Linked DNA regions of Caldimonas thermodepolymerans. The protein of the gene in region 3 interacts with the protein of the main gene of each other region in a pairwise test. Links are inferred from orthologs where the notes say so. Each region holds a gene or a part of one and is shown on either strand. Other genes may lie near its edges.

What was found.
Region 1: the proteins of IS481_RS16005 (region 3) and IS481_RS08580 interact in binary tests that used the Escherichia coli proteins (3 or more experiments, as listed by UniProt). The link is inferred for Caldimonas thermodepolymerans from one-to-one orthologs.
Region 2: the proteins of IS481_RS16005 (region 3) and ndk interact in binary tests that used the Escherichia coli proteins (3 or more experiments, as listed by UniProt). The link is inferred for Caldimonas thermodepolymerans from one-to-one orthologs.

Annotation. Positions count from the first base shown.
Region 1 is NZ_CP064338.1:1,814,388-1,823,786, forward strand. Bases 2,458-5,352 are described here. They hold IS481_RS08580 (type I restriction-modification system subunit M), read right to left. Parts: upstream 4,694-5,352; coding sequence 3,221-4,693; downstream 2,458-3,220. Other genes in these bases: IS481_RS08575 (restriction endonuclease subunit S), read right to left, coding at 2,458-3,224; hsdR (EcoAI/FtnUII family type I restriction enzme subunit R), read right to left, coding at 4,697-5,352. Outside these bases: IS481_RS08565 (HNH endonuclease family protein), read right to left, coding at 1-146; IS481_RS08570 (AAA family ATPase), read right to left, coding at 149-1,624; more of IS481_RS08575, read right to left, coding at 1,614-2,457; more of hsdR, read right to left, coding at 5,353-7,075; IS481_RS08590 (BrxR family helix-turn-helix transcriptional regulator), read right to left, coding at 7,151-8,026; IS481_RS08595 (autotransporter family protein), read left to right, coding at 8,319-9,399. UniProt on the Escherichia coli protein: The subtype gamma methyltransferase (M) subunit of a type I restriction enzyme. The M and S subunits together form a methyltransferase (MTase) that methylates A-2 on the top and A-3 on the bottom strand of the sequence 5'-AACN(6)GTGC-3'.
Region 2 is NZ_CP064338.1:2,125,019-2,134,413, reverse strand. What follows is about bases 3,909-6,799. They hold ndk (nucleoside-diphosphate kinase), read left to right. Parts: upstream 3,909-5,086; coding sequence 5,087-5,512; downstream 5,513-6,799. Other genes in these bases: pilW (type IV pilus biogenesis/stability protein PilW), read left to right, coding at 6,731-6,799; rlmN (dual-specificity RNA methyltransferase RlmN), read left to right, coding at 5,553-6,692; rluB (23S rRNA pseudouridine(2605) synthase RluB), read left to right, coding at 3,909-4,961. Outside these bases: IS481_RS09980 (outer membrane protein assembly factor BamD), read right to left, coding at 1-768; IS481_RS09975 (RluA family pseudouridine synthase), read left to right, coding at 855-1,841; SMC-Scp complex subunit ScpB, read left to right, coding at 2,126-3,190; more of rluB, read left to right, coding at 3,180-3,908; more of pilW, read left to right, coding at 6,800-7,501; IS481_RS18525 (helix-turn-helix domain-containing protein), read left to right, coding at 7,494-8,417; ispG (flavodoxin-dependent (E)-4-hydroxy-3-methylbut-2-enyl-diphosphate synthase), read left to right, coding at 8,448-9,395. UniProt on the Escherichia coli protein: Major role in the synthesis of nucleoside triphosphates other than ATP. The ATP gamma phosphate is transferred to the NDP beta phosphate via a ping-pong mechanism, using a phosphorylated active-site intermediate.
Region 3 is NZ_CP064338.1:3,375,604-3,385,106, forward strand. What follows is about bases 3,707-6,705. They hold IS481_RS16005 (uracil-DNA glycosylase), read right to left. Parts: upstream 5,577-6,705; coding sequence 4,836-5,576; downstream 3,707-4,835. Other genes in these bases: tuf (elongation factor Tu), read right to left, coding at 3,707-4,144; trpC (indole-3-glycerol phosphate synthase TrpC), read right to left, coding at 5,573-6,364; trpD (anthranilate phosphoribosyltransferase), read right to left, coding at 6,361-6,705. Also shown: rplJ (50S ribosomal protein L10), read right to left, coding at 1-135; rplA (50S ribosomal protein L1), read right to left, coding at 424-1,131; rplK (50S ribosomal protein L11), read right to left, coding at 1,133-1,564; transcription termination/antitermination protein NusG, read right to left, coding at 1,747-2,316; preprotein translocase subunit SecE, read right to left, coding at 2,333-2,713; more of tuf, read right to left, coding at 2,954-3,706; more of trpD, read right to left, coding at 6,706-7,398; IS481_RS16020 (anthranilate synthase component II), read right to left, coding at 7,419-7,991; maiA (maleylacetoacetate isomerase), read right to left, coding at 8,491-9,144; IS481_RS16030 (fumarylacetoacetate hydrolase family protein), read right to left, coding at 9,141-9,503. UniProt on the Escherichia coli protein: Excises uracil residues from the DNA which can arise as a result of misincorporation of dUMP residues by DNA polymerase or due to deamination of cytosine.

The DNA.
Region 1 (9,399 bases), 1.6 Mb from region 3 along the record:
CAGTTACGGGATCCGTTTCTTTTGATGTGCGCTTTTCTAGTTTCCGGCTCCATCTTGGCGGACTTTTTGTGCGCCTCTCGTAGCCGCTTATTCACTTCCTTGCCGTCATCGCTGGTGAGCAGGATGTTGAGATCGATGTGCCTCATGGTCAGAGCTGATTCGTCGCGTGTCGCTGCCTCAAGAACGCTACGTATTCTGGGTCGCGCTCACTCACACCCGGCAGAATTTCCAACTGTTCGTTAAGTGTCTTGAGTCGTACCTTGTCCTCGGGGGTGAGTTCCGGCTTGATGCTGATCGCGAGTCGCTCATCGAGCAGTTTCTGGGTCTCCTTATCGAGACTTGAGGGGAGCCCGAAGAACTCACTGCTGCAGAGAAGATTCGCAACGCCCTGTCCTCTGGGATTGCGGTGCGGGCGGGAAAAGAGAGACCCCTCTGCGTTTTGCGTGTGCGCCAATAAGACTTGCTCCCGAGTCATACCCGAAATCGTCACGGGGTTGTGGGTCGTCATAAGGACCGTGGAGCCAGGTAACTGTTCTGCAGCGAAAGCCTCCGTCAACATGCTGGGATAATCCCAAGACCACTGTGGGTTGAGGTGAGTGTCTGGCTCATCGAGCAACACCAGATTGTCTTTCTGATTGGTGAGGGTAAGCGCGCCAATGACAGCCACGAGTTGCTTCTCCCCCTCACTGAGCTGATCAAATGGGAATGGCTCCTCTGCACTTCTTCCTCTTAGGAGAAAGGACACCGACTTCAACATTCCCCTCGCGCGGAGGGTCTCCAATGCCAGATAAACATTCTCGCCAGCCAGTTCTAATCGTCGCGCAAACGCGTAGAGCCCTTTTTCCGTAAGCCGGTAGCTACGAATTATTGGTTTGCTAGGGTGGCGGCGCAGAAGCCCGCCTTCCATTGCGCTTTCGGGTGGAATATCAAAAATGCCGGAAGCATCTTGAGTCGTGGAGGCTGCATCCAGCGCCGCCACGATTCGGCGAATTGCACCTGCAGTGTTCCAAAGCTTTGGTTCATGCAGTGTAGGGTCGAATCCATAAGGCGAGCGCAGGACGATCGTCACATCTACGACCTCTTCCAGCTTCAGATGATCCAGCAGGCATTTGTGACCGTGGGCAAAGAGAGCCAGAAGAATTAAGTGCGACTGCTCGTTACTGGATTGCACGAAGAGCGGACGAAAGCGATCGGTCTCCGGCTGTTGGGTTAGCTTCTGGAAATGTCGGCGATAGCGGGCAACGAGTTGCTGCACGCGACGACACTCTCCGGAGTAATAGACCAAGGTCAGCTCGGGGTAGAATACCTGAGCCGGGCCATCTCTAAGCCGTCTCGCGAAGTGATCCATTGGCATCCGGTAGCCGTCCACCGTGACTGAGGTTCGGCGCCCTTCGCCATGCAGGACGATTACCCTGTTCTGTGCTTCAAATTCGAACCTGAAATCAAAGGGTGGCACCTTTTTGAAATAGCAGCCGACCAAAATTTGGATGATCGCTTCAATTAAGTTCGACTTTCCGCTGCCGTTGCTGCCGATGACGGCGTTGATCAGCGGTGATTGGCTGAACTCGATGTCGCAGGACCTGAGGTTCTTGTAACCCTCGATTCGCAATCGTCTAAGTTTCACCGCTGACTCCTTTGCGAGAAGTGAGTTTGGCGACGAGGGCGGTCAGGAGCTTTTCGGCGGTCGCGCGGGAGGCGGCGAGCTGTTGCTCCAACTCGTCCACCAGGGCCATCAGTTGCTCCACTTTCGCCACGATCCGGCGCTGCTCGGCGAGGGGTGGGAGGGGGACCCAATACTTTTTGACGTTGCTTGCTGAGAGGTTTGGCTGCGCCGAGCCATTATCGAATCTATAGATTTGCTCTCGGCCTAGCGGACTGGTCAGAAATCGATAAGCGAAAGCGGGTGTGATTATCGGGGAGAGCCGTATGATCACGAGTGAAGATGCCACCGCTCCTTCTTCAAGTTGGGAAATGATCGCTGTCTTTCCAAGCGTCCCACGTAGGCAATAGACCAAGTCCCCGGGACGAATCTTTCCGCTGCGAAGTGAATCGAACTTCTTCCGTGTGATGTATTGCATCGACTCAAGGGAAAGCGTCCCATCTGGCTTGATGTGTCCGGCGTTAATCCACGCTACACCTTCTTGAACATACTCTGCCTTGTTCGGGTAGTTTTTGCTTCGATCACCATTGATCAGTTGGCTGATCTGTTCGAGATGCACCCATCGCCAGCTTGGAGGTAAACTGAATGGGTGTTCTTGTTCGTCTTTCGCCTTCGTGGCGCGCGATATTGCCGCTACCTCCACCGGTTCGTCATTGGGATCTTGAGGGACGAGTTTGCCCTGAACGGCGAGGGTAAGGATGGTTTTGCGGAGGTCGGCGGGCGAGACCTCGTAAGACGGGTGGAAAAGGAATTGGAGATTTGTGGGAGTGGGCGCCTCGGTGAAGCGGGCGAGCGACGCGCGAACGAGCGCGGCGTGCCGCGTGTCCCGTTCCTGTTGCTGCGCTTCCAGGCGGTCACACAAGGCCATCAACTCATCCACCTTCGCCACGATCCGCTTTTGCTCGGCGAGCGGAGGGAGAGGAACGGGACAGCTGCGAAATTCACCGTCGTTAATTGCGGGGTAAGCCACACCCTTCATGCGCTCAGCTACCTCCACCTCGAATGGTTTGGAACGGAGCCAGAAAAAAAGGAAACGAGAGTCCACAAATGGTCTCGGATGTAGAACGGCGAATGCCGTGCTAACGATTGCCGGTGGCGAGAACTCACGGTCAATAATCGCAATGTTTTTCAGGTATGGCCTAACCGTCGCGTAGATAACCGTGCCAAGTCGCACCAGTTTCCGCGCTCGCGACGGCGCGTTTTCCGGTGTCAGAACTTCGAGATCAGACTTGATGATGCCGCACTGGTTATCAATGGAGGCAACGTCGATGTAGGTAAACGGTTCGTCGGGCCTCTTTTGTCCACATGCATCTGCAACGTCATCAACACATACCCAGCGCCACTCGTTTGGGATATCGAAGGGCGGTCCGGGGTCAGTGCCGTGGATTCGATTGTCGAACTTCTCCAGAAAGACCTGCCAAGCGGGGTCGTTTTGGTCCTCGGGATTGCGTTCGCTGAGTTGCCCGCGCACAGCGAGTTCCAGCACGAGCGCGCGCATCTTCGCCACCGCGCCTGGCGCGTCGGCGAACAGCTCGAACTTCTCGAAGAACGTTTCCAGCTTCATTCGACACTCCCGGCGCTGGCGGTGAGGGCAGCGTGCAGTTCCTGTTTCAGCTTTGCACGCGTTTCGGCGATCTGCGCGAGGAGCTTTTCGTATTCCGGCAGGAGGTGCTCGACGTCGCCGGGACCCTCGTCGGTGCGGTGTGGGTTCTTCAGATCGAGGCTGTAGTTGCCGGCCTTGATCTGGTCGATGGATACGCGCCAGGCGTATTCGTTTTCAACGCGGGCCTTGAAGCCGTCGGCCTCATCGCCCCACCAGGCTTTCTCGGGCGCAAATTCCTCGATGCGGATGGGCTTGCTCTTGTTGTAGCTCTTCACGCCCGGCGGATAGGGGTGCTCGTAATACCAGATCTCCTTCGTCGGCGTGCCTTTCGTGAAGAAGAGAAGGTTGGTCCGGATGCCGGTATAGGGGTTGAAGACGCCATTGGGCAGGCGGACGATGGTGTGCAGGTTGCACTCGGCGAGGAGTGCTTCCTTGATGCGCGTCTTCACGCCCTCGCCGAAGAGGGTGCCATCGGGTAGGACGATGCCGGCGCGGCCGCCGGTCTTGAGCAGCTTCATGATGAGCACGAGGAAGAGGTCGGCGGTCTCGCGCGTGCGGAACTCGGCGGGGAAATTGGCTTCGATGCCGTCTTCCTCCATGCCCCCGAAGGGAGGGTTTGTCACGATCACGTCCACGCGATCCTTCGGCCCCCAGTCGCGCAGCGGACGGGCCAGGGTGTTGTCGTGGCGGACATTGGAGGGAACGTCGATGCCGTGCAGGAGAAGGTTGGTCATGCACAGCACGTGCGGCAGGTGCTTTTTCTCGATGCCGGAGAAGCACTCCTGAATGGTGCGCTCGTCGGCTTCAGTTCTTGCCTGCTTGCGCAGGTGTTCGATGGCGCACACCAGGAAGCCGCCGGTGCCACAGGCGGGGTCGAGGATGGTCTCTCCGAGGCGGGGATTGACCTGCTCGACGATAAACTGGGTGACGGCGCGCGGCGTGTAGAACTCGCCGGCATTGCCCGCGGACTGGAGATCCTTGAGCAGCTTCTCGTAGATGTCGCCGAACATGTGGCGGTCATCGGAGGCATTGAAGTCGATGCCGTTGATCTTGTTGATCACCTGCCGCATCAATGTGCCGTTCTTCATGTAGTTGTTGGCGTCGGCGAAGGTCGAGCGGATGAGTGCTGACATCGGGTCCGAACCGGGGAGCGATTCCAGCGCCGGAAGCAGCTCATCATCGACAAAATTCAGAAGCGCATCTCCGGTGATACCTTCCTCGTCAGCCGCCCAGTTGCGCCAGCGGAACTTCTCGGGGAGGGGCGATTTGTAGTCGTCCTGGAGAAGTTCGAGCTGGGTCTCGCGGTCGTCGAAGATCTTGAGGAAGAACATCCATGCCATTTGCTCGAGCCGCTGGGCGTCGCCGTAGGTGCCGGCGTCCTTGCGCATGATGTCCTGGATAGATTTGACGAGATTGGAGACGTTGGGCATGGGTCAGGCAGCTTCCTGGTACAGAGCGGTTTCGAGTTCGTTGACAGCCTTGAGGTAGGCGGCTTTTCCACCGAACAGATTGATAATTTCAACGGGGGTGCCGAGGGAACGGAACGGATCCAGCTTGAGGATCTCCAGCGATTCGACGCTCGCAATGCCGGCATCGGCATATTTCTCGAGGAGCGCCTCAAGGACCGCGCGGGCCTTCGCCTCGTACTTGCCGAAGATGTCGCGCTTCTTCACCCGCGCGGCGCGTTCCTTTCGGGTGAGCGGCGGGCGATCAAAGGCGATGTGGCAAATGAGGTCAAAGGGATCGAGATCCTTGCCGACCTGTTCGGCGAGTTCGTCGAGGAAGACGCCCTGCTTGGCCAGTTCCTCCATAATTGGCCGTTTGCGCTCGGCGCTGGTCCACTTGGTCAGGAACGCGTCGAGCGAAGCGTAGTGCTTCAGGACGGTCTTCCTCGTGTAGTCGGTAAGCGATTCGGTGATAAGCTTGCCGTTTTCATCCAGGTACTGGACTCGCTCCACAGAGACACTGACCTCGACATCGTCCACGAAGTAGCGTGTCGGAGGCGGCGTAGGTTCGCTGCCTCCAAGCCCCGGTCCGGGATCGGGCGGCAGGAACCCGGCGTCGGGCGAGTCCTCTCCAGGAGAAAAGGGAGACGGATCGTCAGGAGGGAGCGGAGGATCATCCGGACCGGGTTCGTAGACCTGCACGGGATCCCCATCGAAAGCGGGATCGGAAAACAGGGCGGTAGCCCCACGAAAATCCATGATGGTGAAGAAGAACTTGCCGTAGTCTTCGTTGATGCGCGTGCCTCGGCCGATGATCTGCTTGAACTCGGTCATGGAGCCAATACGCTTGTCGAGCACGATGAGCTGGCAGGTTTGGGCATCCACTCCGGTGCTCATGAGCCGAGACGTGCAGGCAATGACGGGATAGGTCGATTCCGGATCGATGAAGTTGTCGAGCTGGGCCTTTCCCTCGTCGTCATCACCGGTGATGCGCATGACGTATTTGCTGTTGGCGGCAGCAAGATCTGGATTCGCGTTGACCATTGCCTGCCGCATGCGCTCGGCGTGGTCTGTTCGTTCGCAAAAGATGATGGTCTTGGCGAAGCGGTTGGTGGCGCGCAGGTACTCGGTGACCTTGGCGGCGACCAGTTCGGTGCGCTTTTCGAGGATGAGGTTCCTGTCGTAATCGCTGAGGTTGTATTCGCGATCCTCGATGAGCTGACCGTATTTGTCCACCTGGCCGAGTGACGGGCGCCAGCCGAGAATGTCTTTGTCGAGTCCGATGCGAATGACCTTGTAGGGAGCCAGGAAGCCATCGCTAATGCCTTGGCGCAACGAGTAGGTGTAGATCGGTTCGCCAAAGTATTCGATGTTGGAGACGGTTTTCGTTTCTTTCGGCGTGGCAGTGAGGCCGATCTGGGTCGCGGAAGAGAAGTATTCGAGCACCTGTCGCCACGCCGCATCTTCGTCAGCGCTTCCTCGATGACACTCGTCCACGATGACGAGGTCGAAGAAGTCGGGCGAGAACTGCTTGTAGATGTTCTTTTCCTCTTCGAATCCGGTGACCGCCTGATAGAGGCTCAAGTAGATTTCGTAAGACTTGTCGACCGTTCGATTCGTGATCTTGGTCATCGCGTTGCCGAACGGCTTGAAGTCGTTTGTTTTCGTCTGATCGGCGAGAATGTTTCGGTCGACGAGAAAAAGGATGCGCTTCTTGAGGCCGGACTTCCACAAGCGCCAGATGATCTGAAAGGCGGTGTAGGTTTTTCCCGTGCCGGTGGCCATCACGAGCAGAATGCGGTTTTCGCCTCGGGCTATGGCCTCGACAGTGCGATTGATTGCGATGAGCTGGTAATAACGCGGGCTCTTCTTCGAACCGTCGTCGTAGTAGTCCTGTGTGGTGACGGCGATTTGCTGCGGCGTAAGGTTCTTGGCAGTGCAGTACCGGGACCAGAGTTCCTCGGGAGATGGAAACTGATCAAGCGGAATCTCCCGAGTTACTGTACCCGTGGTAGCGGTCCGATCGTGTTCGAGAAAGGCATCGCCGTTGCTGCTGTAGGCGAAAGGCACATCGAGAATCTCTGCATACTCAAGTGCCTGTTGCATGCCGTCGCCAACGGCGTGGTTGTTGTCCTTGGCCTCGATGACGGCGATGGGAAGGTTGGGTTTGTAGTAAAGGATGTAGTCAGCCTTCTTGGCCTCACCGCGTCGAACGGTCTTGCCGCGCACAATGACGCGACCTTTCGTGAAGTAGACTTCCTCCCGGACTTGAGTCATCAAGTCCCAGCCAGCTCCTCCAGGTCCACAGAGCGCCGGAGTAATGAACTTGGAACGGATGTCGGTTTCCGAGAGAGCTTTCTTGTTCATGCGGCAAAGATCTCTATTGTGAGGAGGTTGAAGGGCTGACCATGCAGTGCCACCATGCGATCTACGAGGTCGGCCCTACTCACGGGGCATGCCTGCGACGCCTGCCCCCACCACCTCCCGGTTCAGAAGTGCGATCTGCTGATCCGCCGGGTTCCGGGTGGACGGGTCAATGTCGAGCCCGAGACGCTTGAGCGTGTAGTAGAGCAGCGCCTTGCGGACGGTGACCCTGGCCTTGCCGTTGCGCAGTCCGTAGTCGAGGGCGATGATCTTCTTCTGCGTGTCGGACAAACCTGGGTGCGGGCCGATATCCAGCGTGATGTGCGTGTGCCAGTCGGCATCCTGGCTGTCGTCGATATCGCTGGGGCGGCTGTCCCGGGTGCCGAGGATGCGCGCCAACAGGAAGTCCTTGAAGCAGCCGTCGGTGAAGCAGTATGCCCGGGCATGCCAGCGGAAGCCGTCGAAGGCGATGGCGTGCGGTGCGATCCAGCGCCAGCGTGGGGCGGGGTTGGAAAGGGACCGGTACTCGACTTCAAGCGCTTGCCTGGTACGAATCGCTTCGATGACGCGGCGCAACGTGTGGGCATCGATGCCGCGAACGGGGCTGGGGACGATGTCGAAGGCAGGCATCTGGCCGATCCAGGTTTCCTCCTGCGTGGTGATGCCGTCGGAGATCGACCGCAGCTGGGACAGGTAGCTGGCCGGGTCCGGTTTCAGAAACAGGGGCTCGAAGCGGTCGCCCCGGACGTAGGTGCGGGCGCTCTTGTCATAGACCATGTTGCCCGGCGCCATGCCGAGGTAGCGGTTCAGGTCGGTGGATGCCTGGTTGATCGAGATCCCGAAGGCGGCCATTAGGTCGCCGCGGTTGACATGGCCTTCCCAGAACAGCCGGAACTCGATGAACTCGAGTCGGCGCTCGATGCCCCACCGAACGCGACGTTGCGCTGCCCCCACCCTTGCACCCCAGTATCATGACCCACATCGGAATTGTATTCGACCAGTTTCTGGTTGGTTTGTAAAGAGAGGAGGGCTGCGGGGGGTGGGCCATCGCCGCGAAGGAGAGGGCGGCGGCGCAGTCAGCGGCTCATGGTATTTTTCATGGCATTTGGTCCTTTCCGCCGTGATAACACATTGATCTATATGAGATTGCAGTTCCCATTGATGTTCGAGTGGGAGTGACCGGGCAATCGGCAATGTATGTCGCGATCAGGCGGTAAAACCATTTATTGCCACAGCATGGGGCTCCATGTCGTTTCGTGTGGAAAGCAACACTGTCACTGGGGGCCCGACGCACATCCATGTGGACTACGACCCGGCCGACCTGGGCCACCTGACCCAGGGCAACGGCATTGCCGTGGTGGAGGTGCGCGACGCGACGGCCTCGGCCGAGGGCGCCTTCGCGCTGGGCAGCCGCGTGGCCGCCGGGGCGTACGAGTACGAGCTGCACCAGGGCGGCGTCGACGGCGACGCGGCCGACGGCAACTGGTACCTGCGCAGCTACCTGCGCCTGGACGACGACACGCCGACGCCGCCGGTCGACAACGAGGTGCCCAACTACCGCGTCGAGGTGCCGGTCGACATGGTGCTGCCGGCGCTGGCGCACCGGCTGGGGCTGGACACGCTGGGCACCTACCACGACCGCGCCGGCGAGCACTACCTGCCGGCCGGCTTCCGCGCGACACCGGTGGATGCACGCGGCCGGCCGACCCAGGACGAGCAGCGCGGCTGGGCCCGCGTCTTCGGCCGCAGCGGCAAGGTCGGAGGCAGCACCGCCAGCGAGGCCAGCCGCTACCGCTGGTTCGAGAAGAACGGCCCGCGCTACGAGTTCGACCTCAGCGGCCTGCAGGTCGGGCTGGACGTGCATCGCGAGGTGGCCGGCGGTTACCTCGCGGTGACGCAGGCCTCGGCGCAGGTCGAGGCGGTGCTGGGCGGGCGTGCCGGCAAGGCGTCGATGAAGGGGTACTCGCTCGGCGGCTACTGGACGCGCATGGCTGCCTCCGGTGCGTACGTGGACGGTGTGCTGCAGTTCACCGACTACCAGGGCGTCAGCGCCCATTCCGTGCGGGGCGTGGAGATCTCGCCCGACGGCTGGGGCATCGCGGCGTCGCTGGAGGCCGGCCATGCGTTCGAGCCCGTGGCGCACTGGCACTTCGAGCCGCAGGTGCAGCTGGTGTACCAGGTCGTCTCGATGGGCGGCACGCGCGACGACTTCGGGCGCATCCGCTACGGCGACGCGGAAGCGGTCTACGGCCGCCTGGGCATGCGCCTGGTGCGCAACGGCGAAACCGACGAGGGGCAGCGCTACACCTTCTGGGGCCGCTTCAACG
Region 2 (9,395 bases), 1.3 Mb from region 3 along the record:
GGCCTGCAGGCCCTGCGTGAGGTAGGGGCTGTCCGGGAAGCTGGTCTTGAGCACGCGCTCCGCGTCGTCGCGCAGCTGCTCGAGGCCCAGCCGGTCGTAGCTGCGCGCGAGGATGTACAGCGCTTCCTCGATCGCCGGCGACTCCTGGTAGCCCTGGATCGCGGCCTGCGCGCGGTTCGCGGCGGCGAGGTAGGCGCCACGCCGGAAGTAGTAGCGTGCCACATGCACCTCGTAGGCCGCCAGCGAATTGACGATGTAGTTCATCCGCAGCTTCGCGTCGGGCGCATAGGTCGACGACGGGAACTGCTCGACCAGCTGCTTGAACGACTGGAATGCTTCCTTGGCCGCCTGCTGGTCGCGCTCGGACAGGTCCTGGCGCGACAGGCTGCCGAACAGGCCGAGGTTGTCGTTGAAGTTCACCAGCCCGCGCAGGTACAGCGCATAGTCCAGCGCCGGGCTGCTCGGGTGCAGCTTGATGAAGCGGTCGAGCGTGGCCAGCGCCTGCGCGCGTTCGCCGGTGCGGTAGTAGGCGTAGGCCAGCTCCAGCTGCGCCTGCTGCGACAGCAGGGTGCCGGCCGCGCGCCCTTCGAGGCGTTCGTAGAACTTGATGGCACGCTCGTAGTTGCCGGCCGCGGCCTCGTCCCGGGCCTCTGAATACAATTTCTCGTTCGACATGCCGGCGGTCTCGTCCTTCGGCGTCGACGAACAACCCGCCAGCATGGCCAGCGCGATCGCAGCGCCCCACGCGGACACCGACAAGCGGGACATACGCTTCACCTCACCCGGCACAGCAACCATAAGACACGCATGGGCGGCACCAGCGGCCGCCGTCAAAGAAGGATCGGGAATTCTATATGCTTCCCCCACGACGCCCCGGTGCGCCGCAGGGCCTTGAAACCGAGGCGGACGACGAACCCCAGGAGGTGGAGCGGCGCGCGGCCCAGGTCGGCATCGCCCAGCATGGCCTGCGCCTGGACAAGCTGCTGGTGGACATCGCCGGCGAGTTCTCGCGCAGTCACCTGCAGCGCCTGATCGACGACGGCTGCGTGCAGGTCGACGGGCGCGTCGTGACGGTGGCCAGCCGCAAGGTGCAGGCCGGCCAGCAGGTGGTCGTGGAGCTGCGCCCCACCGCCGAGAGCCAGGCCTTCCGCCCCGAACCGGTCCCGCTGGACATCCGCCACGAGGACGAGCACCTCATCGTGCTGCACAAGCCGGCGGGGCTGGTCGTGCACCCGGCCGCGGGCAACTGGTCCGGCACGCTGCTCAACGGGCTGCTGGCCCACCATCCCGGCGCGGCCGCACTGCCGCGTGCCGGCATCGTGCACCGGCTCGACAAGGACACCAGCGGGCTGATGGTGGTCGGCAAGACGCTCGAGGCGGTGACGGCCCTGGTGCGCGCGATCGCGGCGCGCGAGGTGCGACGCGAGTACCTTGCGCTGGTGCACGGCGAGATCCGTGATCCGGCAGCGCTGGCGAGCATCGACGCGCCGATCGGCCGCGACCCGCAGTCGCGCGTGCGCATGGCGGTGGTCGCCGGCGGCAAGCCGGCCCGCACCGACGTGACGGTGCAGGCCGTGCGGGACGGCGTCACGGCCGTCGCATGCCGGCTGCACACCGGGCGCACGCACCAGATCCGCGTGCACCTGGCGCACCGCGGCCATCCGCTGGTGGGCGACGCGCTGTACGGCGGCAGGCCCCTGCTCGGGCTGACGCGGCAGGCCCTGCATGCCTGGCGACTGGGGCTGGCCCACCCCGTGGGTGGCGCAGCGCTGTCGTTCGAGGCGGCGCCGCCGGACGATTTCGCGCGCGCCTGGGATGCCGTCGCCGGAGCACGGGTGTGACGCAGGAGACACAGATCGCAGGAAGTTTCGGGCCTGTCAGCCGGCTTGGATACAATGCGGGCGAGGTATTCATTCACCGCCAGCCCGCAGGCACCCGGATTCCAGACCCGGCAGACCTTGCAAGGCCAGGGCAGCCGCCAGGGCACTTGGCGCGCTGCGGCGGACCCCAGGCACGCATCGCAGACCCTGCTTGACCAGCGTCCGGCACGTTGGCCGCCCGCTGCAACCTTCTGCGCAAGGCGCGCCGGCCGCCCCACCCGGTTGAGGACGACAAACGACGATCCATGAACACGCAGGATGCCAAGCGCGTCCTTGAGACCGCGCTGATCTGTGCACACCAGCCCCTGCCGCTGCGTGACATGCGGACCCTGTTCAACGACGAACTGGGCGCCGACACGATCCGCATGCTGCTCGACGAACTGGCGCGCGACTGGGAGGGCCGCGGTGTCGAGCTGGTGGCGGTGGCCAGCGGCTGGCGGTTCCAGAGCCGGCCCGAGATGCGCGAATACCTCGACCGCCTGAACCCGGAGAAGCCGCCCAAGTACTCGCGCGCGACGATGGAGACGCTGGCCATCATCGCCTACCGCCAGCCGGTCACGCGCGGCGACATCGAGGACATCCGGGGCGTGACGGTCAGCAGCCAGATCATCAAGCAGCTCGAGGAGCGAGGCTGGATCGACGTGATCGGCTACCGCGAGGCACCCGGCCGGCCGGCCCTCTATGCGACGACCAAGCAGTTCCTGGACGACCTGGGGCTGGCATCGCTGGACCAGCTGCCCGCGCTCGAAGGCATGGCCCACGCCGCCGAGGCGCTGGCCCGGCAGGGCGAGCCCGAGCAGCCCTCGCTGCTGGACGGCGAGGAGCCGCAGGCCGCGGGCGAGGAGGGGGCCGCGCCTGCCGAGGCGCAGGCGGCCCACCCGCATGCCACCGTGGCGCCGCAGGCAAACGAGGCTTCCACCGGCGCGGACGAAGGCGCCGGCGAGCCGCCTGCGGGCACGCCGGATGCCACGGCTGATGCCGAACCCCCATCCGCGGCGCAGGCGGCACCGGCCGAAGCCGCCGCTGCGCCCGAGCCCGACACCGAAGCGCCCGCCCAGGCCGCGGCGGATGCCGGGTCCGCAACCGCCGAGACCGCCGTCGCGTTCCCGCCGGCCGAGGCCGCGCCGCAGCCGCCAGCCGAGGCCGCGGACGCGTCGGGCACGGCCGACGATGACCGTGCCGCGCCCGAGGCCCGGAACGAGGCCCCCGGCTTCGATGCCGAACCGACCGAACCCGCTGCCGCCGAACCGGGCAGCGTAGACAACGACACCGATTCCAGCGCTCCCGAAGCGACTCGCCATGAACTCTGATTCGCAAGAACTGCCTCCGATGCCCGCACCGGACAGCGCCGCCGACGCCGCCGAGAGCGTCGCCGAGGCCAAGCCCAAGCGCCGCAGCAGCCCGCGCAAGCCCAAGGCCGAGCCGGTGACGGACGCCGCGCCGGGCGGCGACGAGGCCCCGTCCACGGAAACGCCGCCTGCTGCCAAGAAGACCACGCGCCGCCGCAAGGCGGCTGCCGCGGCGCAGGAGGCGGACGCGGCGCCGGCCGCGGCGTCGGCCGGGGCCGCGCAGGACGCCGTGCCGGCTGCAGAGGCGACGACTGCTGCGGCGCAAGCGGCTGCGCCTGCCGGCGAGGCCGGTTCCGACGAAGCGGCCTCCGCCGTGCAGGCATCGCCCGAAGGCGAAGCGGCTGCACCGCGCGAAGGCGGCTCGCGCCGCCGGCGCGACCGCCGCGGCCGTCGCGGCGGCGAGCGTGCGCAGGCTCAGGCCCAGGGTGAGGCTGCTGCCGGGGGCGAGGACACCGCGCGCGGCCATGGCAACGCGCCGCAGCCGTCCCGCCACAAGGGGGGCAAGGGCGGTGCGGCGCAGCTGGCGCAGGAGCGCTTTGCCGACGTGCTGGCCGGTCACTTCGATGTCGAGGACGAGGCTGACGTGGCCGAGGCCCCGCCGCCCAAGCGGGTGCTGCAGCCCGAGCCGGATGCGCCCAAGCTGCACAAGGTGCTGGCGCAGGCCGGCATCGGCTCGCGCCGCGACATGGAGCAGCTGATCCTCGAGGGCCGCATTTCGGTCAACGGCGAGCCGGCCCACATCGGGCAGCGCATCTCCTACGGCGACCAGGTGCGCGTCAACGGCAAGCCGATCAAGGTGCGCATCGCGCCGCCGCCGCCGCGCGTGCTGGCCTACCACAAGCCCGCGGGCGAGGTCGTCACGCACGACGACCCGCAGAACCGGCCGACGGTGTTCCGCCGCCTGCCCAAGCTGTCGCAGGGCAAGTGGCAGTCGGTCGGGCGCCTGGACCTCAACACCGAGGGCCTGCTGCTGTTCACCAACTCGGGCGAGCTGGCCAACCAGCTGATGCACCCGCGGTTCGGCGTCGAGCGCGAGTACGCGGTGCGCGTGCTGGGGGTGCTCGACGACGAATCGCGCGCCCGGCTGCTCGAAGGCGTGAAGATCGACGGCCAGCCGGCCGCCTTCAAGTCCATCGAGGACGGTGGCGGCGAGGGCGCGAACCGCTGGTACCGGGTGGTCATCACCGAGGGCCGCAACCGCGAGGTGCGCCGCATGTTCGAGGCGGTCGGGCTGACGGTCAGCCGCCTGATCCGCATCCGCTACGGCACGGTGGTGCTGCCGCGCGGGCTCAAGCGCGGCGTGTGGGTCGAGCTGGACAAGGACGACGTGCAGGCGATCCGTCGCCTGGCCGGCGGCACGCAGGCCGGGCCCGGCGCCGAAGGCGGCAAGGCGGCCAAGGGCGAGAAGCGCCAGGGCGGCAAGGGCCGCGGCAAGGGGCGCGGCAACGCGCGCGCCGCGGCGGGGCCCGATCCGCTGCAACAGACCTTCGACAAGCGGTTCCGCTCGGGGGGCGGCAACGGCGGCGGCAGCACGCGCATTCCCGATCCGCTGGAGCAGACCTACGACAAGCGCTTCGTCCAGGCTGCCCGCAAGGGGGGCGCGCCGCGCCAGCCCGACCCGATGCAGACCAGTGTCGGCTACATCGGCGGCGATGCGTTCTACCGCAAGACGCAGGGTGGCAAGGGCGGTGGCCGCGGCAAGGGCGGCAAGCGTGGCGGAAGGGGCCGTTGACGGTCACCCCACCCGCCGGATGCCCTTGACCCGCGCTGGAAATAGCGGCGCCTGCCTGGGGAAAACCCCCGTGCGGGCGTTACAATGAAAAGCTTTGCCAAGTACTTGATTTCAGGAGAACTTTCATGGCGGTCGAACGCACTCTGTCGATCATCAAACCCGATGCCGTGGCCAAGAACGTGATCGGCCAGATCTACTCTCGTTTCGAAGGCGCGGGTCTGAAGATCGTGGCGGCCAAGATGGTGCATCTGTCGCGCGGCGAGGCCGAGCAGTTCTACGCCGTGCACAAGGAGCGTCCCTTCTTCAAGGACCTGGTCGAGTTCATGATCTCCGGCCCGGTGATGGTGCAGGTGCTCGAAGGCGAGAACGCCATCGCCAAGAACCGCGAACTGATGGGCGCCACCGATCCGAAGAAGGCCGAGAAGGGCACCATCCGTGCCGACTTCGCGGAGAGCATCGACGCCAACGCCGTGCACGGCTCCGACGGTCCCGAAACCGCGGCTGCCGAAGTGGCGTTCTTCTTCCCCGGCATGAACATCTACAGCCGCTGAGCGCGGTTGTAGCCACTGCATCCTCGAACGAGGAAGGCACATGACCGTCAACCTACTGGATTTCGATCTCGACAGGCTGGCGGTCTACTGCGAGCAGCTGGGCGAGAAGCGCTTCCGCGCGACCCAGCTGTTCCGCTGGATCCACCAGAAGGGCGCGTCGGACTTCGAGCAGATGTCCGACCTCGCCAAGTCCCTGCGCCAGAAGCTGGCCGGCGTGGCCGAAGTGCGTGCGCTGCCGGTGCTGGCCGAGCAGGCGTCCGCCGACGGCACCATCAAGTGGCTGTTCGACGTGGGCAACGGCAATGCCGTCGAGTCCGTCTTCATTCCCGAGGACGACCGCGGCACGCTGTGCGTGTCCTCGCAGGCCGGCTGTGCGGTCGGCTGCCGTTTCTGCTCCACGGGGCACCAGGGGTTCAGCCGCAACCTGACCACCGGCGAGATCCTCGCCCAGCTCTGGTACGCCGAGCACCACCTGCGCCAGCGCCTGAACCTGGCCCCGGGCGAGCGCGCCATCACGAACGTCGTGATGATGGGCATGGGCGAGCCGCTGCAGAACTACTCGGCGCTGGTGCCGGCCCTGCGGGTGATGCTCGACGACCACGGCTACGGGCTGTCGCGCCGGCGCGTGACGGTGTCCACCTCCGGCGTGGTGCCGATGATCGACCGGCTGCGCCAGGACTGCCCGGTGGCGCTGGCCGTGTCGCTGCATGCGCCCAACGACACGCTGCGCGACGAGCTGGTGCCGCTGAACCGCAAGTACCCGATCGCCGAGCTGCTCGACGCCTGCAACCGCTACCTCGAGACCGCGCCGCGCGACTTCATCACCTTCGAGTACTGCATGCTCGACGGCGTGAACGACACCGAGGCGCATGCGCGCGAGCTGCTGGCGCTGCTCAAGGGGCGGGTGGCCTGCAAGCTGAACCTGATTCCCTTCAATCCCTTCCCCTCCTCGGGCCTGAAACGGTCTGCGCGTCCCCAGGTGCAGGCCTTCGCGAAGGTGCTGATGGATGCTGGTATCGTCACGACCGTTCGCAAGACGCGAGGAGACGACATTGACGCGGCTTGCGGTCAGCTGGCCGGCGAGGTCCAGGACCGTACCAACGTGCAGCAGCGCCTGACCCGCCAGCCGATACGCATCCATGCAACGACCGGCTCGAGCCGGCAGGAGAAGAGACGATGACGTTGGGTCGGCACGCATCCCGCAGGGTGTGGCATCTGATGGCAGTGCTCGCGGCCAGCGCCTGGCTGGCCGGTTGTGCGACGGCACCGTCGGGCGGATCGGGGGAGATCCGCACGGCTTCCGACCAGACCGAGGCCCAGCGGCGGGCCCAGATCCGCCTGGAACTGGCCACCGCCTACTTCACGCAGGGGCAGGTGACGACCGCGCTGGACGAGGTCAAGCTGGCGCTGCAGGCCGATCCCTCCATGCCCCAGGCCTACAACCTGCGCGGGTTGATCTACGCCAGCATGAATGAAGACCAGCTGGCCGAGGACAGCTTCCGCCGCGCGCTGCAGCTCAACGCGCGCGATGCGGACGTGATGCACAACTATGGCTGGTTCCTCTGCCAGCGCCGGCGCTACGCCGAAGCCCATGCCCAGTTCGATGCGGCGATCGGGATCCCGCAGTACCGGGATGCGCCGCGCACCCTGCTGGCCAAGGGGGTCTGCCAGGTGCGCGGCGGCGACCTGGCCGAGGCCGAGAAGACGCTGATGCGCGCCTACGAGCTGGACCCGTCCAGCCCCGCGATCGCGGTGAACCTGGCCCACGTGCTGTATCGCCGCGGCGAGCTGGAGCGTGCACGCTTCTACGTGCGCCGTGTCAACAACGTGCCCGAGTACGTGAACGCGGAAACGCTGTGGCTGGCCGCGCGCATCGAGCACAAGATGGGCAACACCGGCGGCGCGCTGGATTTCGGCAACCAGCTGCGCCAGCGCTTCCCGAACTCCCGCGAAGCGGCCGCTTTCGAGCGGAGGAACTTCAATGACTGAGGCGGACCGCAGCACGGCGGCACCCGGCGCGCCGGCACAGTCGGCCGGCGAGATGCTCAAGGCGGCGCGCCTGGCGCAGGGGGTGCACATCGCCGCGCTGGCCGCCTCGATCAAGGTCAGCGTCAAGAAGCTCGAGGCGCTCGAGGCCGACCAGTTCGACCAGCTGCCCGATCCCACGTTCGCGCGGGCGCTGGCGCAGACCGTCTGCCGTTTCCTCAAGGTCGATCCTGCGCCCATCCTGGCGCGGCTGCCCGAACCCGGCACGCCGTCGCGGCTGGAGCACGTCGCGCGCGGGCTCAACCAGCCGTTCCGCGATGGCTCGTCGCACGCCGGCGACGGCGTGGTCCTGTCGGCGCTGTCGCGCCCGGCGGTGTGGGTGCCGCTGCTGCTGATCGTCGCCGCCGTCGTGCTGTGGCTGCTGCCGCCCGGGATGCTGACGCTGCCGGGCAACTGGTCGCGCGACGACGTCGCCGCACCTGCCGCGGGGAACGGCACGGTCACCAGCACCGTGCCGGTGATGCCGCCGACCGACGCGCCCGCGTCCGAGACCGTGCATTCCGCACCGCTGGTCGTCGACCCGCCACCGCAGCCGTCGCCAGGTGCGGCCCCGGCCGCGCCGTCGGCGCCTGCTGCCCAGCCGGTGCCGGCCGCTCCCCCGGCGGCCGCGCCGCAGGCGGCCGAGGCGCCGGTGGTGGTGCGCACCACGGCCGAGAGCTGGATGGAGGTGCGCGATGCCAACGGCCGCGTGCTGCTGTCGCGCTTGGTGGCGCCCGGCGAGACGCTCACCTTCGGTGGCAGCTTTCCGCTGCGCATGCGGGTCGGCAATGCGGGCGCGACCGAGGTCGTCGTGCGGGGCCAGCCGTTCGACATGACCCCGTTCGTGCGCGACAACGTGGCCCGTTTCGAGGTCAAGTAACCGCGGCGCGAGCGTCCGCGGCCTTCCGTCATGCAGCAGTTCTCCTCCGATTCCGACTCCTTCACCCCGGCCGCGCGGCCCGCGCCGCGGCGCTCGCGCCAGGCCAGCGTGCGCTGGGGCAGCCGCGTCGTGACCGTCGGCGGGGACGCGCCGGTGCGGGTGCAGTCGATGACCAACACCGACACGGCCGACGTCATCGAGACCGCGGTGCAGGTCAAGGAACTGGCGCGCGCCGGCTCGGAGATGGTGCGCATCACGGTCAACACGCCCGAGGCGGCGCAGGCGGTGCCCGCGATCCGCGAGCAGCTCGACCGCATGGGCGTGGACGTGCCGCTGATCGGCGACTTCCACTACAACGGCCACCTGCTGCTGACGCAGTACCCGGCCTGCGCCGAGGCGTTGTCCAAGTACCGCATCAACCCCGGCAACGTCGGCAAGGGCGACAAGCGCGACCGCCAGTTCGCGCAGATGATCGAGGTCGCGCTGCGCCACGACAAGCCGGTGCGCATCGGCGTCAACTGGGGCAGCCTGGACCAGGAGCTGCTCGCCGCGCTGATGGACGAGAACGCGCGCCGCGCCACGCCGTGGGACGCGCAGCAGGTGATGTACCAGGCGCTGATCACCTCGGCGATCGAGTCGGCGCGGCGCGCCGAGGCGCTGGGCATGCGCGGCGAGCAGATCGTGCTGTCGTGCAAGGTCAGCGGCGTGCAGGACCTGATCTCCGTCTACCGCGGGCTGGCCGCGCGCTGCGACTACCCCCTGCACCTGGGCCTGACCGAGGCGGGCATGGGTGCGAAGGGCACGGTGGCCTCGGCCGCGGCGCTGGCCATCCTGCTGCAGGAAGGCATCGGCGACACGATCCGCGTCTCGCTCACCCCCCAGCCCGGCGAGCCGCGCACCCAGGAGGTGGTGGTCGCGATGGAGATCCTGCAGGCGCTGGGCCTGCGCACCTTCGTGCCCAGCGTGACCGCCTGTCCC
Region 3 (9,503 bases):
CGCCTGCCGGCGCAGCTGGTCCATTTGAGCGACGGTGAGGCCACGATACTCCGCCAGTGCGAGCGTCTGCGACTTGGCCGCCTGGGCCGCCACTTCCGCCACAACGGCTTGTTTCTCGTTGCGATTCAGACTCAAGGTCCACTCCTCACATACACACCGCGGTCGCCCGCGGTGCACCAGTTACAGCGACCTTCTGTTCAGGAAATCCGGCCCTTCTTGCGAACGACCTCGAATCCATTCCAGCGGGTGCGCCATCTGCGTTGGCTTCGGCGTCCGGGCCTCGCGGCCCGTGCCTCCATTAAGCCGTCCGGGAAGCGGACTCCCCGGGCCTGCACCAACGGTCTTTGATAGCCCGGAACCCCTTGCAGGGCCCCGGCCCACCAATTCGGTGCGCCGCGGCTTGCCGCGGCGCGAACTTCAGTTTCAGGCAGCCGACGCGACGTTGATCGACGCCGCATCGACGCGCACGCCGACCCCCATGGTCGACGACACGGCCACCTTGCGCAGGTACACGCCCTTGCTCGAGGCCGGCTTGGCCTTGTTCAGGGCCTCCAGCAGCGCGCTCAGGTTGCCCTTGAGCTTGTCCGCCTCGAACGAGCGGCGGCCGATCGTCGCGTGCACGATACCGGCCTTGTCGACGCGGAACTGCACCTGGCCGGCCTTGGCGTTCTTCACCGCGGTGGCCACGTCGGGCGTCACGGTGCCGACCTTCGGGTTCGGCATCAGGCCGCGCGGACCCAGGATCTGGCCCAGGGTACCGACGATGCGCATCGTGTCCGGCGAGGCGATCACCACGTCGAAGTTGATGTTGCCGGCCTTGATCTGCTCGGCCAGGTCTTCCATGCCGACGATGTCCGCGCCGGCGGCCTTGGCTTCCTCGGCCTTGGCGCCCTGGGCGAACACGGCCACGCGCTTGGTCTTGCCGGTGCCGTTGGGCATCACGACGGCGCCGCGGACGACCTGGTCCGACTTGCGGGCGTCGATGCCCAGCTGCACGGCCACGTCGATGGATTCATCGAACTTGGCGGTGGCGCATTCCTTGACGATGGCGAGGGCTTCGTCGATCGGGTACAGCTTGGTGCTGTCGACCTTGCCGGCAAAAGCCTTCTGGCGCTTGGTCAGTTTGGCCATGTCAGACACCCTCCACGATCACGCCCATCGAGCGGGCAGAACCGGCAATCGTCTTGACGGCGGCGTCCAGGTCGGCGGCCGTCAGGTCCTTCATCTTGGTCTTGGCGATTTCCTCGAGCTGGGCGCGGGTGATCTTTCCGACCTTGTCGAGGTGGGCGCGGCTGGAGCCCTTCTCGAGCTTGAGCGCCTTCTTGATCAGCACGGTCGCCGGCGGCGTCTTGATGACGAAGCTGAACGACTTGTCCGCATAGGCGGTGATCACCACCGGCAGCATCAGACCGGGCTCCATGCCCTGGGTCTGGGCGTTGAACGCCTTGCAGAACTCCATGATGTTCAGGCCGCGCTGACCCAGCGCCGGACCCACCGGGGGCGAGGGGTTCGCCTTGCCCGCCGGAATTTGCAGCTTGATGAAGCCGACAATCTTCTTGGCCATGATTTCTCCTGGTGCAGGCCCCGCGGCCACGCGGGATACCTGCCGAGTACAAACGCCGGCGACATCGGGATGGCCCCGGGGCCGCTGGCTCCTCACGCCGGCATCTCGTCGCCGGCCGTCACGGGCTGGTTCGGCTCGCCGTCGCGGACCGGCCCCAGCCGGGGCCTTGAAACTTCAGGACGTCAGATCTTTTCGACCTGGTGGAAGTCCAGCTCCACCGGCGTGGCACGGCCGAAGATGGTGACCGACACGCGCAGCTTGGACTTGTCGTAGTTGACCTCTTCGATCGCGCCGTTGAAGTCGGTGAAGGGGCCTTCCTTGACGCGCACCACCTCGCCGACTTCCCACTCCACCTTGGGCCGCGGCTTCTCGGTGCCTTCCTGCATCTGGTTGACGATCTTCATGACCTCGTCTTCCGAGATGGGCACCGGGCGGTTCTTCGCGCCGCCGACGAACCCCGTCACCTTGGAGGTGTGCTTGACCAGGTGCCAGGTGTCGTCGTCCATCACCATCTCGACCAGCACGTAGCCGGGGAAGAAGCGGCGCTCGGTCACGGCCTTCTTGCCGTTCTTGACCTCGATCACTTCCTCGGTCGGCACCAGGATGCGGCCGAACTTGTGCTGCATGCCGGCGCGCTCGATGCGCTCGCGCAGGTTGCGCTCGACGGCCTTTTCCATGCCCGAATAGGCGTGGACCACGTACCAGCGCTTGACTGGACCCGCGGCGGCCTGGTTCTCGATTTCGCTGCTCATCGTTCGTGCCTCGTCTTCAGCGCCAGCCCAGGATCAGGTCGTACAGCACCCACTCCAGCGTCTTGTCGGTCAGCCACAGGAACAGGGCCATGACGACGACGAAGGCAAACACGTACCCCGTCATCTGAATGGCTTCCTTGCGGGTCGGCCAGACGACCTTCTTGACCTCGCGGACCGATTCGCGGCCGAAGGCGACCAGCTGCTTGCCCGGCTCGGAGGTGAAGAAGACGGCAACCGCCGCGATCAGCGCCACGATCAGCGCGGCCACGCGGACCCACAGGTCCTGCTGGTTCAGCAGGTAGAAGGCCGCCACGGCGCCGACCACCAGCACGCCGGCCAGGGCCAGCTTGGCCTTGTCCGCGCCGGAGGTGACGGTTTCGACTTGAGGTTGGGTCATGTGCATCACTTCGAACGTGGCCGCCGGAGCCGCCACCATCAGCAGCAAAGCCCGCCGGGCTTGTCGGGCCCTTCCGGGCCCCGCCTGCGGGCTGCTGAACTCGCCGATCCAGGTCAGGTTGCCTTGGAAATCACCCCGACGTCCGGGATCTGGCAGGGGCAGAGGGAATCGAACCCCCAACCTTCGGTTTTGGAGACCGACGCTCTGCCAATTGAGCTATACCCCTATCGATCGCCTCGATTACTCGATGATCTTGGCCACGACGCCGGCGCCGACGGTGCGGCCGCCTTCACGGATGGCAAAGCGCAGGCCTTCTTCCATGGCGATCGGCGCGATCAGCTTGACCGTGATGGTCACGTTGTCGCCCGGCATCACCATCTCCTTGTCCTTGGGCAGCTCCACCGCGCCGGTCACGTCCGTCGTGCGGAAGTAGAACTGCGGACGGTAGTTGTTGAAGAACGGCGTGTGACGGCCGCCTTCTTCCTTGCTCAGCACGTACACCTCGGCCGTGAAGTGCGTGTGCGGCGTGATCGTGCCCGGCTTGGCCAGCACCTGGCCGCGCTCGACTTCCTCGCGCTTGGTACCACGCAGCAGGATACCCACGTTGTCGCCCGCCTGGCCCTGGTCCAGCAGCTTGCGGAACATCTCCACGCCCGTGCAGGTGGTCTTCTGCGTGGCACGCAGGCCCACGATCTCGATTTCGTCGCCCACCTTGATCACGCCGCGCTCCACGCGCCCGGTCACCACCGTGCCGCGACCCGAGATCGAGAACACGTCTTCCACCGGCATCAGGAACGTGCCGTCCACCGCGCGCTCGGGCGTCGGGATGTACGTGTCCAGCGCCTCGGCCAGCTTCATGATGGCCTGCTCGCCCAGCTCGCCCTTGTCGCCTTCCAGCGCCAGCTTCGCCGAACCCTTGATGATCGGCGTGTCGTCGCCCGGGAAGTCGTACTTGCTCAGCAGCTCGCGCACTTCCATTTCCACCAGCTCGAGCAGCTCGGCGTCGTCCACCATGTCGCACTTGTTCAGGAACACGATGATGTACGGCACACCGACCTGACGCGCCAGCAGGATGTGCTCACGCGTTTGCGGCATCGGGCCGTCGGCCGCCGACACCACCAGGATCGCACCGTCCATCTGCGCCGCACCCGTGATCATGTTCTTCACGTAGTCGGCGTGCCCCGGGCAGTCCACGTGGGCATAGTGGCGGCTCGCCGTCTCGTACTCCACGTGCGCCGTGTTGATCGTGATGCCGCGCGCCTTCTCCTCCGGCGCCGCGTCAATCTGGTCGTAACCCTTGGCCTCGCCGCCGAACTTCGTCGACAGCACCGTCGTGATCGCCGCCGTCAGCGTCGTCTTGCCATGGTCCACGTGACCAATCGTGCCCACGTTCACGTGCGGCTTGGTCCGCTCAAACTTGCCTTTTGCCATTTTTCCGATCTCCTGACGGTGGAATGCCGGTGTTGACGGTTTGCAGAGGTGGTGGTGCCCATGACGCGGATCGAACGCGTGACCTCTCCCTTACCAAGGGAGTGCTCTACCACTGAGCCACATGGGCAGTCGACACTGGTTTGCTGAGCCGTCCGGCTGGCGGCAAACCGCTGGCGACTGAACGCCCCACACACCCGAAGGCGCCGCCGCGGTGCGGACGCCCCCCCGAATTCCGGGCAGGACCGGCCTGCCCCCGCACCCGCACCCGACAACCGGGCACCGGCGCCGCCCCGGGACCTGCACCACCGCAGCACCGCCCGAGGCCTGTCGCGAACCCCACTTCCGTCACCGGACCAGCACCCAGGCCAACCGGCCCGCCAGCTGGAGCGGGAGACGGGAATCGAACCCGCGTCATTAGCTTGGAAGGCTAAGGTTCTACCATTGAACTACTCCCGCCCGGGAGCACCTTCGGACCCGAAGGCCGTCCAGTGAGGTATCGCTTCACCGCAAGCCAAGCCGAACAAATTGTTTCGCCTTGGTGGAGGGGGTTGGATTCGAACCAACGTAGGCGTAAGCCAACAGATTTACAGTCTGCCCCCTTTAGCCACTCGGGCACCCCTCCGCGGCGAACCACAGATTCTAGCAGTGTATTTCTGCGTTGTGCAATCCCTGCGCGGCACAGGGCCACGCATCACCATGCGATCGGCGCGACATCCGGACGGTGCGCCGCCAGCCAGGCGTTCACGGCCGAGAAATGCCGGCAGCCGATGAAGGGCTGGGGCGGGCGCGTCGCGGCCAGCGGCGACGGGTGGTTGGCGGTGAACACCGCATGGCGGGTGGTGTCGACCAGCGGCCGCTTGCGCTGCGCGGGCGCACCCCACAGCAGGAACACGCAGGGGCCGGCCTCGCGCGAGACCTGCCGGATCAGTGCGTCGGTCAGCGCCTCCCAGCCGCGCTGCGCGTGGCTTTGGGGCTGGCCGTCCTCCACCGTCAGGGCGGTGTTGAGCAGCAGCACGCCCTGGCGCGCCCAGCGGGTCAGGTCGCCGTCCTTCGGGACGGCCGCGCCGGTGTCGGCGGCGACCTCCTTGTAGATGTTGCGCAGGCTGGGCGGCAGCCTCACCCCGGCAGGCACGGAAAACGCGAGCCCCTGGGCCTGCCCCGGGCCGTGGTACGGGTCCTGGCCCAGGATCACGACCTTGACCGACTCCAGCGGGGTCAGCTCCAGGGCGCGGAACACCTGGGCCGGGTAGACCACGGCGCCGGCCGCGACGCGGGCGTCGACGAAGTCGATCAGCGCCTGGCCGACCGGCGAGGCACGGAACGCCTCGGTGGTGTCGCGCCAGCGGCCGCCGACGCGGTCGAAGCAGGCCGCCAGCGGCTCGCGCAGCCGGTTGTCGGCCTCGGCCGCAAACAGCCCCGCCTGGGTGCTCATGTGCCGAACAGGGCCGCCAACGCCACCCCGGGATCGTCGGCGCGCATGAAGGCCTCGCCGACCAGGAAGGCGTGCACGCCGGCGTCGCGCATGCGGCGCACGTCGCCGGGGCCCAGGATGCCGGACTCGGTGACCAGCAGCCGGTCGGCCGGCACCTCGGGCAGCATGCCCAGCGTGGTGTCCAGCGAGACCTCGAAGGTGCGCAGGTTGCGGTTGTTGATGCCCAGCAGCGGGGTCTTCAGGCGCAGCGCGCGTTCCAGCTCGGCGCGGCCGTGCACCTCGACCAGCACCGCCAGGCCATGCGCCTGCGCCACCGCCTCGAGGTCGGCCATCTGCGCGTCGTCCAGGCAGGCGGCGATCAGCAGGATGCAGTCCGCCCCCATCGCGCACGCCTCGTGGACCTGGTATTCGTCGACGATGAAGTCCTTGCGCAGCACCGGCAGCGGGCAGGCCTCGCGGGCCTGCCGCAGGTACTCGGGCGCGCCCAGGAAGAACTGGCGGTCGGTCAGCACCGACAGGCAGGCCGCTCCGTGGCGGGCGTAGCTGTCGGCGATCTCGGCCGGCACGAAGCGCTCGCGCAGCACGCCCTTGCTGGGGCTGGCCTTCTTGACCTCGGCGATCACCGCGGCGCGGCCGGCCTCGACCTTGGCCCGCAGGGCGGCGGCGAAGTCGCGCAGGTCGCGGCGCGCCTCGGCCTCGTCGCGCAGCGAGGCGGCGCTGCGGCGCGCGCGGGCGGCAGCGACCTCCTCGCGCTTGACCGCGACGATCTTCTGCAGGATGTCGCTCATGCGTTGCCCTTCAGCTTCTGCGTGACCGCGACGAACTGGCTCAGCTTGGCCAGCGCCTTGCCGGAAGCGACCGCCTCGCGCGCCATCCTGACGCCGTCGGCCACGGAATCGGCCACGTTGGCGCAGTACAGCGCCGCGCCCGCGTTGAGCAGCACGATGTCGCGCACCGGGCCGTCCTCGTTGGCCAGCGTGCGCTGGATGCACTGCACCGATTCCTCCTTGTTGGCCACGCGCAGCACGCGAGTGTCGTAGACCGGCAGGCCGAAGTCGGCCGGGTGGACGACGTACTCCTGCACCGTGCCGTTCTTCAGCTCGCCGATCAGGGTCTCGCCGGACAGCGAGATCTCGTCCATGCCGTTCATGCCGTAGACCACCATCACGTGCTCGGAGCCCAGGCGCTGCAGCACGCGCACCTGGATGCCGACCAGGTCGGGGTGGAACACGCCCAGCAGCTGGTTGGGCGCGCTGGCCGGGTTGGTCAGCGGGCCCAGGATGTTGAAGATGGTGCGCACGCTCAGCTCCTTGCGCACCGGCGCGGCGTGCTTCATCGAGGCGTGGTGGTTGGGCGCGAACATGAAGCCGATGCCGGTTTCCTCCAGGCACAGCGCGACCTGCTCGGGCGTGAGGTTGATGTGCACGCCCAGCGCCTCCAGCACGTCGGCGCTGCCCGAGCTGGACGAGACGCTGCGCCCGCCGTGCTTGGCCACGCGCGCGCCGGCCGCGGCGGCGACGATCATCGCCGCGGTCGAGATGTTGAAGGTGTGCGCCGCGTCGCCGCCGGTGCCGCACAGGTCGACCAGGTGCGTCTTGTCGGCCACGTGCACCGGGGTCGCGAACTCGCGCATGACCTGGGCCGCGGCGGCGATCTCGCCGATGGTCTCCTTCTTGACGCGCAGGCCGATGGCCAGCGCCGCGATCATCACCGGCGACATCTCGCCGCTCATGATGCGGCGCATCAGCTCCAGCATCTCGTCATGGAAGATCTCGCGGTGCTCGATCACGCGCACCAGCGCGTCGGTGTTGGTGATGGGCATGGCCAGTCGTCCTCCTCGGCTCAGTGGATGGTCAGGAAATTCTTCAGCATCGCGTGACCGTGCTCGGTCAGGATGGATTCGGGGTGGAACTGCACGCCCTCGATCGGCAGCTCCTTGTGGCGCACGCCCATGATCTCGCCGTCCTCGGCGGTGGACGTGACCTCCAGGCAGTCGGGCAGCGACTCGCGCTCCAGCGCCAGCGAGTGGTAGCGGATCACGGTGAACTCCCGGGGCAGGCCGCGGTAGACGCCCTGCTGGTCGGTGGTGATGACGCTGGTCTTGCCATGCATCAGGCGCTGCGCACGCACCACGTTGGCGCCCAGGGCCGCGCCGATGCTCTGGTGGCCCAGGCACACGCCCAGGATGGGCAGCCTGCCGGCGAAGTGGCGCACCGCGCTCACGCAGATGCCGGCCTCGGCGGGCGAGCAGGGCCCGGGCGACAGCACCAGGCGGTCGGGCCTCAGCTCGGCGATGCCCTCGAGCGTGATCTCGTCGTTGCGGTAGACCAGCACCTCGGCCCCGAGCTCGGCGAAGTACTGCACGAGGTTGAAGGTGAACGAGTCGTAGTTGTCGATCATCAGCAGCTTGGCCATCGGACCTCCGGGCATCACAGGTGTCGTTGTTCGGGCAGACGGCCGCGCAGGCGCGCGCCGGCAGGCCGGCCGGCGGCGCCGGTCGGCGCGGAAGCGGGGGACAGGGGCGTCGCACGCCAGGCGCCGCAAGCCGTCCCGGCGGCGCGCAGGCGCCAGCGAGCCGGGCCGGGCAGCGGCCCGACGGGCAGGGATTCTGGGGAGGACTTGAGGGGCATCCGGCAACACTCCTGGGTTCTGGAGCCGCCGTGCCGGGGAGCTATCTGCTGAACCTTGCCCACCGAGACGGCGGCAAGGCGCGGTTCTGAACCGCAACGACGTGCCGCTTCCTCAACGGAAGCGCCACCACTGGGCAACGTGAATCGAGACGAAGCGGTTCATCAGCACAGGACGTTCAGCAGGCTGGGACAGGCGCGGGATGCCGCCCGGCAGCCGTGGCGCATGTTAGCACGTTCGCACGCGCGCGGCGGCGACCGCCGCGCGCGTGCGGGACGCCCGGCGCTTACGCCGCGGCGTCGGGCTGGGCGGACGGAGCCGCGCGGCGGAACGCCTCGAGCTCCATGCAGGCCGCCTCGACCTGGGCGATCAGCGGCCAGCGTGACAGGTCCACCTTGAAGCGACGCGCGCTCTCGATCTGCGGAATCAGGTAGACGTCGGCCAGCGTCGGGCTGTCGCCGTAGCTGAAGCGGCCGCGCCTGGTGTCGGCGGCCAGGAACGCCTCGTAGGCATCGAAGCCCGCCGAGATCCAGTTGCCGGCCCAGGCATTGATCGCCGCGTCGTCGGCCCCGAACTGCTTGCGCAGGTACTCGAGGATGCGACGGTTGTTGATCGGGTGCACGTCGCAGCCGACGATGGCCGCCAGCGCACGCACCTTGGCGCGGCCGTCGGCGTCGGCCGGCAGCAGCGCGGGCGTCGGGTACTTCTCCTCCAGCCACTCGATGATGGCCGGCGACTGGATCAGCACCTGCTCGCCGGTGTCGAGCGCGGGCACCAGCTGCTGCGGGTTGATCGCCTTGAAGTCGGCCGACAGGTGCGCTTCCTTGCCCAGGTGCACCGCGATGTACTCGTAGCTCAGCCCCTTGAGGTTGAGCGCGATGCGGGTGCGGTGCGAGGTGCCGCTGCGCCAGAAGTTGTACAGGCGGAAAGCCGCGCTCATGCCGCGGCTCCGACGGTCAGGGTGACCTCGCCCACGCCTTCGACGCGGCCGACCAGGCGGTCGCCCGGCACCACCGGGCCGACGCCCTCGGGCGTGCCGGTGTAGATCAGGTCGCCCGGCTCCAGGTGATAGAACTGCGACAGGTCGGCGATGATCTCGCGGATGTTCCAGATCAGCTTGTCCAGGTCGGACGACTGCTTGGTCTGGCCGTTGACTTCCAGCGTGATCGCGCCCTTCTCGATCACCACGCCTTCCATCGGGACGATCTCGCTGCAGATCGCGCCCTGCTCGATGTCCTTGCCGAGGTCCCAGGGGCGGCCCTTGTCGCGCGCGGCCAGCTGCAGGTCACGGCGCGTCAT